DNA from 2 places in the Rhizobium sp. CB2179 genome. Region 2 is predicted to be linked to the other one. Evidence: riboswitches for the same ligand, from Rfam matches in the RefSeq annotation. Region 2 holds a riboswitch; the other holds the start of a gene.
The links. A riboswitch is a leader RNA that binds a small molecule or an ion and turns the genes downstream of it on or off. The one in region 2 is predicted to bind thiamine pyrophosphate.

Region 1 (7,340 bases), on a different replicon from region 2:
CGACCAGATGATGCGCCTCCGGCTCGACGATCGGGATCATGCGGATTTCCACTGGAAATCCGAAGGATTTGGCGACGTTGCGCGGCATGATGCTCGCCCAGCGTCCGGTCCGGACATGCGAAAACAGCACGATCATCGAGTTCGATTCGAGCGTCGGATGCGCGGTGGCGCCTGCTTCCGTCAAGTGGCGGTTGATGATGCGGCGGTTCTGCATGTCGGCAGTCAATAGACAAAGCCGAAGATCGCCGATCTCCCGCCAGGTCACGTTGTCGCGATCAGATAGCGGGCTGCCGGCAGCCGTGATCAGATTATAGCGCTCGGCATAGAGGGGAACGGTCGTGACGCGGCCGAGCGGCTCGTTTTCGAGATAGGTGATGCCGGCATCGATTTCGAGATTTTCGAGCATGCTCAGCACCTGCAGCGAATTCCGCGAGACGATCGAGAAGGTCACGCCGGGATGCCGCTCCTGAAAGGGCGTGGTGATGCGCGACAGCATGGCGAGCGCGGTCGGAATGGCGGCGAGGCGGATGTGGCCGGAAAGGCCACGGCGCGCAGCGCGCATCTCCTCGCGCATGGTGCGGGCATCGCCGACGATGCGCCGGGCCCATTCGAGCACGCGCTGTCCCTCCGGCGTCAGCCCCTGGAACCGCGAACCGCGTTGCACCAGCATGACGCCGAGTTGATCCTCGAGTTGCCGGATGGCGGCCGAAAGCGTCGGCTGCGAGATCCCGCACTCCTCCGCGGCACGGCCAAAATGCTTTTCATTGGCAAGGGCGATGAAGAATTCCAGCTTGTCGATCATCCGGTCTCCCGATCCGGCGTGACATCATCCGGGTCAGTTCATCTTTGACGCAGCAGCCGTGCTCCGCAAGGGCGATCTCTAGATCAGGATGATTTTAGGCCCGATCGGCCTAAAATCTGAATCCTGATCTAAATCAAAGAAATAGAGCATGATGTCGTCCGAAAACCGCGCACACTTTTCGGCATCATGCTCTAACTGTTTTCTGCAGCCGGGAAAAGATCGAACAGCGATTCGAGGAAGGCAAGCACGCTGACATTGCCGATGCTGTAATAGACCAGCCTGCCCTGGCGGCGCGTATGGACCAGGCCTTCTAGCCTTAACCGCGCCAGCTGCTGCGAGACCATTGCCTGCTGTATGCCGAGGATATTTTCGATTTCACCCACCGTCCGTTCCTCGTTCGCCAGTATGCAGAGGATCAGAAGTCGGGTCTGGTGTGCTAGCGCTTTCAGCAGATTGCTCACTTCGTGGGCTTTTCCAGCGAGTGTGTGCAATTCCTGGCCGGTCATCCCCGGCTCGGGTTTGGGCAGCGGCATTCGGTATCTCGGAAGGTAGGCAATGAGGTAGATCAGCACAATAGCATATTCGCACAAGCGAATTGGTCAAAAGTGATGAAGTGTCAAAAAAAGTCCAAACAAATCAGCAGATAAGCTGACCTCCATTGATCTCGATCACCTGTCCGGTGATGTAGCCCGAGAGCGAGGGAGCCGCCAGGAACAGATAGGCGGGAGCACAATCCTCCGCCGTGCCGAGCCGCTGCAGGGGGATGGATTTTCTCGTCTGCTCCAGCTTTTCGCGCGAGGAATAGCGCTCATGGAAATCCGTCTCGATCGTTCCCGGCGACACGCAATTGACGCGGATGCCGTCCGGTGCAAGCTCACGGGCAAGCGCCTTGGAATAGGTTGCAACGAAGGCTTTCGAGGCGGAATAGATCGAGGAACCGGGGCTGCCGCCGGTCAGCGCCGAAATCGAAACCGTGTTGACGATGGCAGCGCCACCAGCCGCCTTCAATGCCGGCAGCAGCGCCCGCGTCAGCGCCACCACCGATGTCTGGTTGAGCCGCACGACCGCCTCATATTCTGCGTCGGTGAGTGTGGCGGCGGGAAAACGACCAAGCATGGTGCCGGCATTGTTGACGAGCACATCGACCTTATCGAAGAAGGCGAGAGTATCCTCGGCAAATTGCGCTGCGCCACCGACTGCAGAGAAATCGGCATTAAGCAGCAGCGCCCGTCTTTCGGATTCAGCCGTCAGCAGGAAATCCGGCAGGTCGCGTCCCGGCTTGCGCCCGGTATGGACGATCACCTTCGCGCCGCAGTCCAGGAACTGCCGGGCCACTTCAAGGCCGATGCCGCGGCCGGCGCCGGTCACCACAACATTGCGATTTTCGAACAGTCTGGGATGGAACACGAAGCCGTCCTCCTCGCGGACAGTGCCGCCGGTTGTGTCATTCGCCCTTAACATATGAGCGCGCCGACCGAAAGGAAGGCGCGCATCGATCTTTCCGGAAAGATGCACGTTCCTGCGGAAGACTAGTTTTCGGCCTCCAGAAGTCGCGCGCCCGGCCCTTCCTTGCCGAGCCGGTCACAGGGATTGCGCAACGGACAGCTTTCGATCGACAGGCAGCCGCAGCCGATGCAGCCGGTCAGACGGTCGCGCAGCAGGCTAAGCCGCCTGATTCGCGCGTCGAGATCATCCTTCCACAGCGCCGACAGCGTCTGCCAGTCGGCGACGGTCGGCGTGCGTCCCTGCGGCAGGGACGTGAACGCCGCTTGGATTTCCGAAAGCGGAATGCCGACACGCTGCGCCACCTTGATGATGCCGAGCCGGCGAAGCACATCGCGCCCATAGCGCCGCTGATTGCCACGGGAGCGGATGCTCGAGATCAGCCCCTTGGTCTCGTAAAAATGCAGTGCCGAGACGGCCAGGCCGCTGCGCTCCGCCACTTCGCCGACCGTCAGGAGCTTGCCGAGCGGCGCTGCCGGAATTGTATCCATTGCCTCTTGACCTCAATATTAGTTGAGGTTTTATAACCCTTGCTCCTGCAATCGTAAAGTCCAATCGCAATAAGGAGCACGCATGCAAACACCCACCAGGCTGGTTGTCATCTATGGAAGCACGAGAGAGGGCCGCATCTGCGACCGGGTGGTCAAATGGCTGACGCAGGAACTCGTCCGCTTCCCGCAATTCGATATCGATATCATCGATCCATTGAATTTCGCGCTGCCGTCTAACCGTGACATGGCGCACCCCGAAATCGGCAGGCTCGCCGGCCGGCTTGGCATGGCCGACGCCTTCATCATCGTCACGCCGGAATATAATCACAGCTTCACCGCCTCGTTGAAGTCGATCATCGATTTCTTCTTCGAGCCCTGGCAGGGCAAGCCGGTCGCCTTCGTTTCCTATGGCGGCATATCCGGCGGCCTGCGCGCCGTCGAACAGCTGCGGCTGGTCTTTGCCGAACTCCACGCCGTCACCATCCGCGATTCGGTCAGCTTTGCCGCACCTTGGAACCGCTTCGATCCAGACGGACGACTCGATAATCCCGCCGATGGAATGCGTTTGCTCGATCGGATGATGGCGAGGCTGGAATGGTGGACGCAGGCGCTCGTCACCGCCCGCAGCAATCGTCCCTATGCCGAAATAGAGCGCCGCGCGTCTTTTCAGACACGCTAAGGACGCTCTATCACTTTGAATCTGCTCATAATCCTTTCCGAAAATAGATTCCGATTTTCGGGGTTATGCGCTAGCCGCCTGAGCCAGAAAGCTCCGGTTCCGTTCCCGGCAGGTACGGAACCATTGGGAACACCCGGGCAGATCCTCCGCCCGGGTGTTTTCCGTCACATCCGGTTCATTCCGACCGCACGGACGGGTTCGCAATTTTGCGGTTGCGGGGAGAAAACCCCGGTGATAGTTTCCGCGCAAATAACAGGGGGGCTCCGTATTGCCGGGGCTGAGATGTGAGGCGCAAGCCTCTGGACCCTTCAAAGCTGATCTGGGTAATGCCAGCGGAGCGAGGTTCAGATGTTCTCAGGCGCACAAGTGTCACTCTATCCGATGTCCGACAATTTCGTCGGCATCATTCTCGATGCCGTCAAGGTGCTCGATCCCTATCGCGACCGGCTGCGCATCGAGACCGATGACATTTCCACACTGCTGGTCGGCCCGCCTGACATCCTCTTCGCCGCCATGCACGACCTTTTCGTCTCTGCCGCAAAGACCGGCGAGCATTGCGTGCTGTCCGCTGCGATTTCACGCGGCTGCCCCGGCGAGCCCGACGACGCCATCTGCGGCGTCAACCCCTCCCTCGGTCAGGCGGAGCCGCTTGCCGAGCGTATAACAGCCGCACTTGCCGCGGTTGAAACCACCGCCGAGACCGGACAGCCGACCGCTGCGCAATTCTCGCTCTACGTCATGGGAACCGGTACCCATATGGACGAGATCTACGGCTGCATCGACTTCCTGAAGCGCTCCGGCACCTTCGACCGCGCCAAGAATTTCTGTACCAGGCTCTCTGGCGATGCCGGCGCGGTCTTCGCCACCATTCGCGAGGCCTTCTATCGCTTCGGCGACCCCGAAGGACATGTGACCCTAGATGTCACGGTTTCCGCCAACAGCCCGACGAAGGCCTGAATTAGAACGCTGATGACACCGTCAAAACCATCGGAATCGCGCCTTGCCGCGCTCCGCGCCGCTCTCTACCGGGGCATACCCGCCTTGCTCGCCGGCTGCGCCTTCTTGGCGGCATGGGAACTCTATGTCGATCTCTCCGGCATCAAACCGTCCATCCTGCCGGCGCCGTCGCGTATCGTCATCCAGGGTTGGCTGAACCGCGAGGCGCTGATATCAAACACCTGGCCGACGCTCGGCGCGACACTCGGAGGTTTCGCCCTGTCGCTTGCCTTCGCCTTCGCCGCCTCGATCCTCATGGATTTCGTGCCCTTCATGCGCCGGGCATTGCTTCCGATCTTCATCGCCAGCCAGACCCTGCCGCTGGTGGCGATCGCCCCCCTCGTCGTCCTCTGGTTCGGCTTCGGCCTATTGCCGAAGATCCTGCTGGTGGCGCTCGTCACCTTCTTCCCGCTGCTCGTCGCCTTGCTGCAGGGCTATGAATCGACTGACCGCGACATCGCCGAATTGCTGAATTCGATGAAGGCGAGCCGCTGGCGCATTTTCCGTCTGGCACGGCTTCCCTCCTCGCTGCCCTATTTCTTCGCCGGCCTGCGGATCTCGATCACCTATGCCGTCGTCGGCGCGATCTTTGCCGAATATGCCGGTGCCGCCCGCGGCCTCGGCATCTATATCCTCAACGCCAAGAACAACTTCCGACCCGATCTCGTGCTCGCCGCCGTCATCGTCAGCGCCGTGCTGACACTCTGCCTCTTCGGGTTGACGCTGATGATCCAGCGCCTCGTTATGCCCTGGCAGCCATCCGGGGAGCAGCGCCGATGAGCGATGCAATGGTTGAACTCAGCAACATCTCGAAGTCCTTCGATGGCATGAAGGTGCTGGACGACATTTCACTCGCTGTCGCAAACGGCGAGTTCGTTTCGATCGTTGGCCCATCCGGCTCCGGAAAATCGACGGTGCTGCGACTGCTGACCCAGGCGCTTCGGCCCGATTCCGGCACCATGCTTTTCAAAGGCGCGCCGCTGGAACAGGCGCCGCATTCCTTCGCCTTCATGCCGCAACGCGATGCGCTGATGCCCTGGCGCCGGATCATCGACAATGCAGCACTCGGTCTCGAAGTGAAAGGCATGAGCCGTCGCGCGGCCCGCGCCGCCGTCGCGCCGCTGTTCGAGAGCTTCGGCCTTGCAGGCTTCGAGCAACACTATCCCTCCGCGCTGTCAGGCGGCATGCGCCAGCGCGCCGCGCTGCTGCGCACCGTCGTCCAGACCCAGGACATGCTGCTGCTCGACGAGCCTTTCGGCGCCCTCGACGCGCTGACGCGTACGCAGATCCAGGAATGGCTGCAGGGCATGTGGACCGAGCACCGCTGGACGGCGCTGCTGATCACCCATGATGTTCGCGAGGCCGTGTTCCTCTCCGACCGGATCTACGTGCTTTCGGCCCGTCCAGCGCGTATCATCCGTGAATTCCGCGTTCCCCTGCCCCGTCCGAGAAGCATCGCCGATCTCGGCTCGCCGGCGGCCCAGGCGATCGAAACCGAAATCCTGCAAACCCTGCTTCATCCGCTAGAACAGGATGATTTTAGGTCGGTCGGCCTAAAATCTGAATCCTGTTCTAATTTAAAGAGTTAGAGCATGATGTCGTCCGAAAACGCTCACACTTTTCGGCATCATGCTCTAGAGACCTGAGGAGGTCACCATGCTGCTTCTCACCCGTCGCCAGACGATCTTCGCCGCCATCGCGGCAAGCGTCGCCGGCCGCACTGCCTTTGCCCAATCGGCGCCCGCAAAGGTTCGCATCGCGCTCGACTGGACGCCCAACACCAACCATATCGGCATCTATGTCGCCAAGGCGAAGGGCTTCTATGCCGATGCCGGGCTCGATGTCGAGATTCTTCCCTTCACCGATACCAGCGCCGGAACGCTGGTGTCGAACGGCGTTGCCGATTTCGGCATCAGCAGCGAGATCGAGACGCTGACGCAACGCGCTGGCGGCGGTGACGTGAAGATGGTCTACGGCGTCGTCCAGACGGAAACCGCACGCCTGATCTTCAAGGGCGGACGCGACGACATCAAGAGCCCGAAAGACCTCGACGGCAAGACCTATGGCGGCTTTGGTGGCACCTGGGAGAGCGCGCTGATCTCGGCGATGATCCGCAATGACGGCGGCAAAGGCGACGTCAAGACCGTCACCCTCGGCACCTCCGCTTACGAGGCGCTGGACAATGGCTCGATCGATTTCACGCTGGAGATCTACACCTGGGAAGGCATCGCTGCCGAACTGGAAAACCGCAAGATCGGCCGCTTCCACTATTCCGATTATGGCATTCCCGACGAGCAGACGACGGTCATCGTCTCCAGCGACGCCTATCTCTCCGCAAGTCGGGACCACGCCCGCGCCTTCATCCAGGCGACACGAAAGGGTTATGCCTACTCCGTCGACCATCCCGACGAAGCCTGCGACCTGTTGATCTCTGGAAGCAACGGCGCACTGATGAATACGGAACTGGTAAAGGCTTCTCAGAAGGCATTGATCGAGGGCCACTTCCTGAAATCCGAGGCCGGTGTGATCGGTAAGCTCGACCCGGCAAAGGCCGAGGCCCTGGGTGGCTTCCTGATCGAGAATGGTATTCTGGTCGATGCGAATGGCGCCGCACTCAAGGAGAAGCCGGACTTTTCCACCTATTATACCAACGAACTTCTCGACTGAGCGCAACGCCTGCCTTGCCCGTCGTGACTTTCCGCTGCAAAGTCCGAGACCCCGGAGCATGATGTCGTCCGAAAACCGCTCACACTTTTCGGCATCATGCTCTGGGCAGGGCGGGGGATAAGATGCGACAACAGGAGAGACTGGCCGGAGCGGACTTTCTGCGCGCGACGGCCTGTCTGCTGGTGCTCGCCCACCACTTCGC
Region 2 (7,340 bases):
ATATTCGATCGAACGCGCCGTCGACCCGAAGACTCAAGGCCCCGGCGCCGGCTTCTTCGGCGCGATCAAGGGCTTCGAGGATGAAACCGCCGGCAAGACGACGACGCTCTCCGGCATCGAGACGCCCGATGACAGCACCGTCATCTTCAACCTCTCGCGCCCCGACGCCACCTTCCTGCACGTGCTTGCGATCAACTTCGCCTCGGTCGTGCCGAAGGAAGCCGTCGAGGCCGCCGCCGGCGACTTCGGCAAGAAGCCGGTCGGCTCCGGCACCTTCATCCTGAAGGACTGGACGATCGGCCAGCAGCTCGTTTTCGAGCGCAACAAGGATTATTTCGTCAAGGGCGTTCCCTATATCGACAGCTTCAAGGTCGAGGTCGGCCAGGAGCCGCTGGTGGCGCTCTTGCGCCTGCAGAAGGGCGAGGTCGATATTGCCGGCGACGGCATTCCGCCGGCAAAGTTCCTCGAAATCAAGAATTCGGCAGACGGCGCGCAGATGATCGTCGACGGCGAACAGCTGCACACCGGCTACATCACGCTGAACACCAAGGTAAAGCCCTTCGACAATGTCAAGGTTCGCCAGGCGTTGAACATGGTGATCAACAAGGATCGCATCACCCGCATCCTCAACGGCCGCGCAACGCCGGCCAACCAGCCGCTGCCGCCGCTGATGCCGGGCTACGACAAGGCCTTCACCGGCTATGCCTATGACGTGGCGAAAGCCAAGGCGCTGCTTGCCGAAGCCGGCTATCCCGACGGCTTCGAGACCGTGCTCTACTCCACCAATACCGACCCGCAGCCGCGCATCGCCCAGGCGATCCAGCAGGATCTGGCCGCCGTCGGTGTCAAGGCCGAAGTCCGGGCGCTGGCCCAGGCAAACGTCATCTCGGCGGGCGGCACGGAAGGCGAAGCGCCGATGATCTGGTCGGGCGGCATGGCCTGGATCGCCGACTTCCCGGACCCGTCCAACTTCTACGGCCCGATCCTCGGCTGCGCCGGCGCGGTTCCGGGCGGCTGGAACTGGTCATGGTACTGCAACGCCGATCTCGACAAGCGCGCCGTTGCCGCCGACTCGATGTCCGATCCGGCAAAGGCAGCCGAGCGCACCGCCGCCTGGGGCAAGATCTTCACCGACATCATGGCCGATGCGCCGTGGATCCCCGTCATCAACGAACGCCGCGTCGTCGCCAAGTCGCTGCGCATGGGCGGTGCTGACAACATCTACATCGATCCGACCCGCGTCATCAATTACGACGCGATCTACGTCAAGCAGTAAGCCCTGAAGAAACAAAGCCTTCCCGGTCCCGGCCGGGAAGGCGTCATAAATTCGAGGGAGACATGACATGTGCATCGCCTGCACCCACACGATCCACCGCGCCCAGCATAATTTCGGCTGGAACAAGGATTTCACCCCCGCCGTCGTCGCCAAGCCCGGCGAGACGATCCACTTCGAATGCATGGATTCATCGGGTGGCCAGCTCGGAAGCGACGCGACGCTCGAAACGCTGAACGCGCTTGATTTCGGCAAGATCAACCCGGTCTCCGGCCCGGTCTATATCGAAGGCGCAGAGCCCGGCGATGCGCTGAAGGTGACGCTACGCAAGTTCATTCCGTCGGGCATCGGCTGGACCGCCAATATTCCAGGCTTCGGCCTGCTTGCCGACCAGTTCAAGGATCCGGCGCTGCACGTCTGGTCTTATGACGCCAACAGCATGGTGCCCGCCCTTTACGGCCCGGGCGGTCGCGTGCCGCTGAAGCCCTTCGCCGGCACGATCGGCGTCGCGCCTGCCGAGCCCGGCACCCACTCCGTCGTTCCCCCACGTCGCGTCGGCGGCAACATGGACATCCGCGACTTGACGGCCGGGGTGACGCTCTACCTGCCTGTCGAGGTCGACGGCGCGCTGTTTTCGATCGGTGATACCCATGCCGCCCAGGGCGATGGCGAAGTCTGCGGCACGGCGATCGAAAGCCAGATGAACGTCGAAGCGACGATCGAGCTCGTCAAGGACGCCAAGCTCCAGACACCGCGCTTCACTACGACCGAACCGGTCACCCGCCATCTCGACGGCGCCGGCTACGAGGTCACGACAGGCATCGGCCCTGACCTGATGACCGGGGCGCGCGAAAGCGTCATGCGCATGATCGATCTTCTCGGCGCCGAACATGGCATGAGCGCCATCGATGCCTATCTGCTCTGCTCGGTCTGCGGCGATCTGCGCATCAGCGAGATCGTCGACCAGCCGAACTGGGTGGTTTCCTTCTACTTCCCGAGGATCGTGTTCGCGTGAACGACGCCATGCCCGCCGCGGCACCGGTGCTCAGCCTTCGCAATCTGAGCGTCGATGCCCGCACACCCGAAGGCCGCAAGCCGGTGCTGCAGGATGTCAGCTTCGCGCTTGCAAGCGGCGAAACGCTCTGCATCGCCGGCGAATCCGGCTCCGGGAAGTCGGTCACCTCGCTGTCGATCATGGGGCTCTTGCCGAAAGCCTCGCTGCGGGTCGCCTCCGGCAGCGTGCTGCTTGGCGAGCGCGACCTGCTCACGCTTTCCGACCGGGCGATGCGCAGCGTCCGTGGCGGCGATATCGCCATGGTGTTCCAGGAACCGATGACCTCGCTCAACCCGGTCATGTCGGTCGGCAACCAGCTGACCGAGGCAATCCGCGCGCACCAGGGCAGCGACAATGCCGAGGCGGTGGCGCTGAAGATGCTCGATGCCGTGCAGATCACCGAGCCGGCCCGGCGGCTGAAGCAATATCCGCACGAGCTTTCCGGCGGCATGCGCCAGCGGGTGATGATCGCCATGGCGCTCTCCTGCCGGCCGAAGGTGCTGATCGCCGACGAGCCGACGACGGCGCTCGACGTCACCGTGCAGGCGCAAATCCTCAAGCTGATGCGTCAGTTGAAGCGCGAATTCGGCGCCTCGATCATCCTCATCACTCACGACATGGGCGTCGTCGCCGAAATGGCCGACCGCGTCGTCATCATGCAGAACGGCAGGATCGTCGAGCAGGGAACGGCGCTCGCCATCTTCCAGCGGCCGAAGGAGGCTTATACGCAGCAATTGCTGGCCGCCGTCCCGCGGCTCGGCGCGCTTGCCGGCACCGACCGTCCGCCGCGCATCACCCAGCGCGCCGTCGAGACACTGCATCCGGACCGCACGCCGGTGCTGAACGTGCGCGACCTCACCGTCACCTATGGCAATGCCGCAAGCCGGTTTTTCAAGGGCAAGCCGCCGGTCGCAGCCGTCGATGGCGTCTCCTTCGATATCCTGCCGGGTGAAACGCTCGGTCTCGTCGGCGAAAGCGGCTCCGGCAAATCGACGACCGGCAAGGCCGTGCTCGGTCTCATCCCCTTCCAGGGCAACGTCCTGATCGACGGCCGCAATATCGCCGGCCTCAGCCAGCGCGAGATGCGGCCCGTGCGCCGCTCGGCGCAGATGATCTTCCAGGATCCCTATGCCTCGCTCGACCCGCGCATGGCCGTCGGCAAGGCGATCGGCGAACCGATGCTCATCCACGGTATCGGCAACCACAGCGATCGGCAGGACCGCGTCGCCGAACTGCTGCGGCGGGTCGGCCTGACACCCGATGCGGCGACGCGCTATCCGCACGAGTTCTCAGGCGGCCAGCGCCAGCGCATCTGCATTGCCCGGGCCCTGGCACTGGAGCCGAAGCTGATCGTCGCCGACGAGAGCGTCGCAGCGCTTGACGTCTCCGTTCGCGCCCGCGTGCTCGACCTGCTGCTCGAACTGCAGGAGACGATGGGGCTCGCCTATCTCTTCATCTCCCACGACATGGCGGTGGTCGAGCGCCTGTCGCACAACGTCGCCGTCATGCGCGCCGGCCACATCATCGAAACCGGCACACGACGGGATATCTTCGAGAACCCGAGAGATGACTACACCCGCGCACTGATCGCCGCAGTTCCGATCCCCGATCCCGAGGTCTATCGCGGTAGGGAAGCGCATGCGTGATTGAGGGCTTGAGACATGACTAGAGTATCGACGAGGAGCGCTTTGCTGTCGAAGCTCGTGCTGCAGCAGCCGATCCGCCGGCATCTCGTCGGCTGACCCCTTTCGTAAGAGAGACACGCCGCTGCGTCGGTCGCAGGATTGTCATTTTCGGGGTGACATCAGCCCCGTTCTCTGCGAAAAAGAGCGCGATGAGAGACAGGGGCGCCCGTCGACAGACGGGCTGAGAAGCACCCTTCGAACCTGAACCGGATAATGCCGGCGGAGGGAGTCGCTCGGGGTCGCGGCTTAGCCCGCACGAACCGCCCCGTGCCCGCCCCCGCCTGAAAGGGGCCATATGCAGACCAAGACCACACCCGGAGCGATGCTGAAGGCGATGCGCGAGAAGCCGCCGCTCGTTCAGTGCATCACCAATTACGTCGCCATGAACATTGCCGCAAATGTTCTGCTTGCATCAGGCGCCTCGCCCGCCATGGTGCACGCCGCTGAAGAAGCCGGCGAGTTCGCCGGGATCGCCAGTGCGCTGACCATCAATATCGGCACGCTGTCGACGCAATGGATCGACGGCATGCAGGCAGCGGCGAAGGCGGCGACATCCGCCGGCAAACCCTGGGTGCTCGATCCGGTCGCGCATTATGCGACGGCTTTCCGCCGTAACGCCGTCGCCGACCTCCTGGCGCTGCGTCCGACCATCATCCGCGGCAACGCTTCCGAAATTATAGCGCTGGCCGGCGGAGAGAGCCGCGGCCAGGGCGTCGACAGCCGCGACCCGGTCGAACAGGCGGAAGGTTCGGCGCGATGGCTCGCTGAGCGGCAGCGGGCGGTCGTTGCCGTTACCGGCGCGGTTGATTTCGTCACCGACGGCGAGCGGGCCGTGCGCATCGAAGGCGGATCGGCCTTGATGCCGCAAGTCACAGCACTCGGCTGCTCGCTCACCTGCCTCGTCGGCGCCTTTGCCGCGACGGCACCTGAGGATATCTTCGGCGCGACGATCGCGGCACTTGCGACCTTCGCCATCGCCGGCGAGGAGGCCGCACTTGGAGCGGCCGGGCCCGGCTCCTTCTCCTGGCGCTTCCTCGATGCGCTGGCCGCGCTCGACGCCGAAACGCTTGACGCCAGGGCAAGGATATCAGCGGCATGAAGGCTTTCGACCTTTCGCTCTATCTCGTCCTCGACCCCGATCTTTGCGCCGGGATCGGCATGGTCGAAACTGCGCGCCTTGCCATTGCCGGCGGCGCCACCATGGTGCAACTGCGCGACAAACATGCCGGCACCATCGGGATGATCGAGACCGGCCGCGCCCTGAAACAGGCATTGGATGGAACCGGCGCCCTGCTCATCGTCAACGACGATGTCGAGGCGGCCATCGCCATCGGCGCCGACGGGTTGCATATCGGCCAGGAGGACATGGATGCGATGAGAGCGCGGACGATGATCGGCCCCGACATGATCCTTGGCCTGTCGGTCGAGAGCGAGGCGCTTGCGAACGCGGTCGACCCTGATCTCGTCGACTACACGGGCGTCGGGCCAGTGTTTGCGACGCCGACCAAGGCCGACCACAAGCAGCCGATCGGCTTTGACGGCCTTGCAAGGCTGGTGAAGGCCTCGCCGGTGCCGTCCGTCGCTATCGGCGGGCTCAAGGCGGATCATGTCGCCCAAGTGTTCGCCGCCGGCGCCAAGGGGCTTGCCGTCGTTTCCGCCATCTGCGGCACGCCCGACCCCGAAGCGGCCACGCGCCGCATCGCCGCAGAAATCCGAAAGGTGCGCGCATGATCCGCAACGTTCTCTCGATCGCCGGCTCCGATCCCTCCGGCGGCGCCGGCATCCAGGCCGATCTCAAGGCTTTTTCCGCCCGCGGCGTCTACGGCATGGCGGTGCTGACCGCGCTGACGGCGCAGAACACGCAAGGCGTCAGCGGCGTGCACCTGGTGCCGCCGCAATTCGTCGCCGACCAGATCAATGCCGTCTTTGCCGATGTCCGCGTCGACGCCGTCAAGATCGGCATGATCGCCAATGCTGGCATCGCCGAAGCCGTTGCCGGTGCGCTGACTGACCACCGCGACATTCCAATCGTCATCGACCCGGTCATGATCGCCAAGGGTGGAGCCGCTCTGCTCGCGCCCGAAGCGGTCGACGTACTGACCCGCCGGCTGCTGCCGCTTGCCACGCTGCTGACCCCGAACCTGCCCGAAGCCGCCGCCCTACTGCACCAGCCGGTAGCGACAAACCGGGCGGAGATGGCGGCGCAGGCCGAGCGCTTGCGGGCGCTTGGACCGGCCGCGGTGCTGGTCAAGGGCGGCCATCTCGACAGCGACGAGAGCCCTGACGTGCTTGCCACGGCCGCCGGCCTGCACTGGTTCGAAGCCAGGCGCGTGCCGACCAAGAACACCCATGGCACCGGCTGTACGCTCTCCAGCGCCCTGGCGGCCGAGCTCGTGGGCGCCTCGGCGCAAGAGGCCGTCGCCATCGCCAAGGAGTATCTCGCCGGCGCGGTCGCGGCATCAGGACACCTCACCGTCGGCTCCGGCCACGGCCCGGTGCAGCATTTTCATGCGCTTTGGGAAGACGGCGAATAGGCGCTCGTTCCACCAATATTCCGCCAATCGACAACGGCCCGGCCTTCCCGGGCCGTTTTTGTGTCCGGCACCTACTTTGCGTCGAAACCGCGGAGGGCGGCGGCGGGTCGCGCCTTTGGCCGTTTGAAAAACCTTGTTGACAAGCCCGGCCAGATAGCCAAGTCTATGACACTAAAAGGGGATATGTTCCGCAATAACGGAATAACTGGAGGAGTGACGGGTGCCAGACCTGCTTGTGAGCCTATATTCCACTCAGCTCGCCGACCTGAAGCGCAAAGCCGGCGATGTCGGCGTCTCCATCCGTCCGGCCCTCCCCCCGGAACTGCATCTTATCGTCAGCTGGGTTCGCGAACGGTTCAGCGAGAACTGGGCAAGCGAAGTCGCGGTCGCCTTCTCCCGCCAGCCCGTTGCCTGCCTGATATCAGTCGAAAACGGCAAGCTCCTGGGCTTTGCCTGCTATGACACGACGGCGCGCGGCTTCTTCGGCCCGACCGGCGTCGATCCCGACGCCCGCGGCAAGGGCATCGGGCTCGCCCTCTTTTCCGCCTGCCTTCAGACCATGAAGACGCTCGGCCACGCCTATGCCTTCATCGGCGATGCCGGCCCGGTCGATTTCTACGCCAGGAACGCAGGTGCAACCATCATCCCCGCCCCCGACAAGGGCATCTACGAAGGCATGCTGAGAAGCACGCCGAAATGACCATCTGATCCCGGAGTTACAGAATTGTCCTCGACCCCGCTCGCCCTTTTCGTCGGCCTTCCGAATCCCACTATTTCGGATGATGAATTCGCCC

Region 1: another riboswitch for thiamine pyrophosphate. It lies ahead of AC244Q_RS20485 (YkoF family thiamine/hydroxymethylpyrimidine-binding protein); the one in region 2 lies ahead of thiM (hydroxyethylthiazole kinase).

Annotation. Positions count from the first base shown of each region.
Region 1 is NZ_CM172781.1:4,151,536-4,158,875, forward strand. It holds gene AC244Q_RS20460 (LysR family transcriptional regulator) at 1-802, opposite strand, end outside; gene AC244Q_RS20465 (ArsR/SmtB family transcription factor) at 994-1,335, opposite strand; gene AC244Q_RS20470 (SDR family NAD(P)-dependent oxidoreductase) at 1,439-2,209, opposite strand; gene soxR (redox-sensitive transcriptional activator SoxR) at 2,332-2,796, opposite strand; gene AC244Q_RS20480 (NADPH-dependent FMN reductase) at 2,879-3,475, shown strand; TPP riboswitch at 3,720-3,833, shown strand; gene AC244Q_RS20485 (YkoF family thiamine/hydroxymethylpyrimidine-binding protein) at 3,824-4,432, shown strand; gene AC244Q_RS20490 (ABC transporter permease) at 4,445-5,251, shown strand; gene AC244Q_RS20495 (ABC transporter ATP-binding protein) at 5,248-6,060, shown strand; gene AC244Q_RS20500 (ABC transporter substrate-binding protein) at 6,128-7,138, shown strand; gene AC244Q_RS20505 (acyltransferase family protein) at 7,261-7,340, shown strand, end outside.
Region 2 is NZ_JBYGKR010000003.1:496,630-503,969, reverse strand. It holds gene AC244Q_RS30840 (ABC transporter substrate-binding protein) at 1-1,276, shown strand, start outside; gene AC244Q_RS30835 (acetamidase/formamidase family protein) at 1,344-2,288, shown strand; gene AC244Q_RS30830 (ABC transporter ATP-binding protein) at 2,285-3,973, shown strand; TPP riboswitch at 4,161-4,257, shown strand; gene thiM (hydroxyethylthiazole kinase) at 4,308-5,111, shown strand; gene thiE (thiamine phosphate synthase) at 5,108-5,743, shown strand; gene thiD (bifunctional hydroxymethylpyrimidine kinase/phosphomethylpyrimidine kinase) at 5,740-6,546, shown strand; gene AC244Q_RS30810 (GNAT family N-acetyltransferase) at 6,767-7,246, shown strand; gene AC244Q_RS30805 (glycoside hydrolase family 3 N-terminal domain-containing protein) at 7,271-7,340, shown strand, end outside.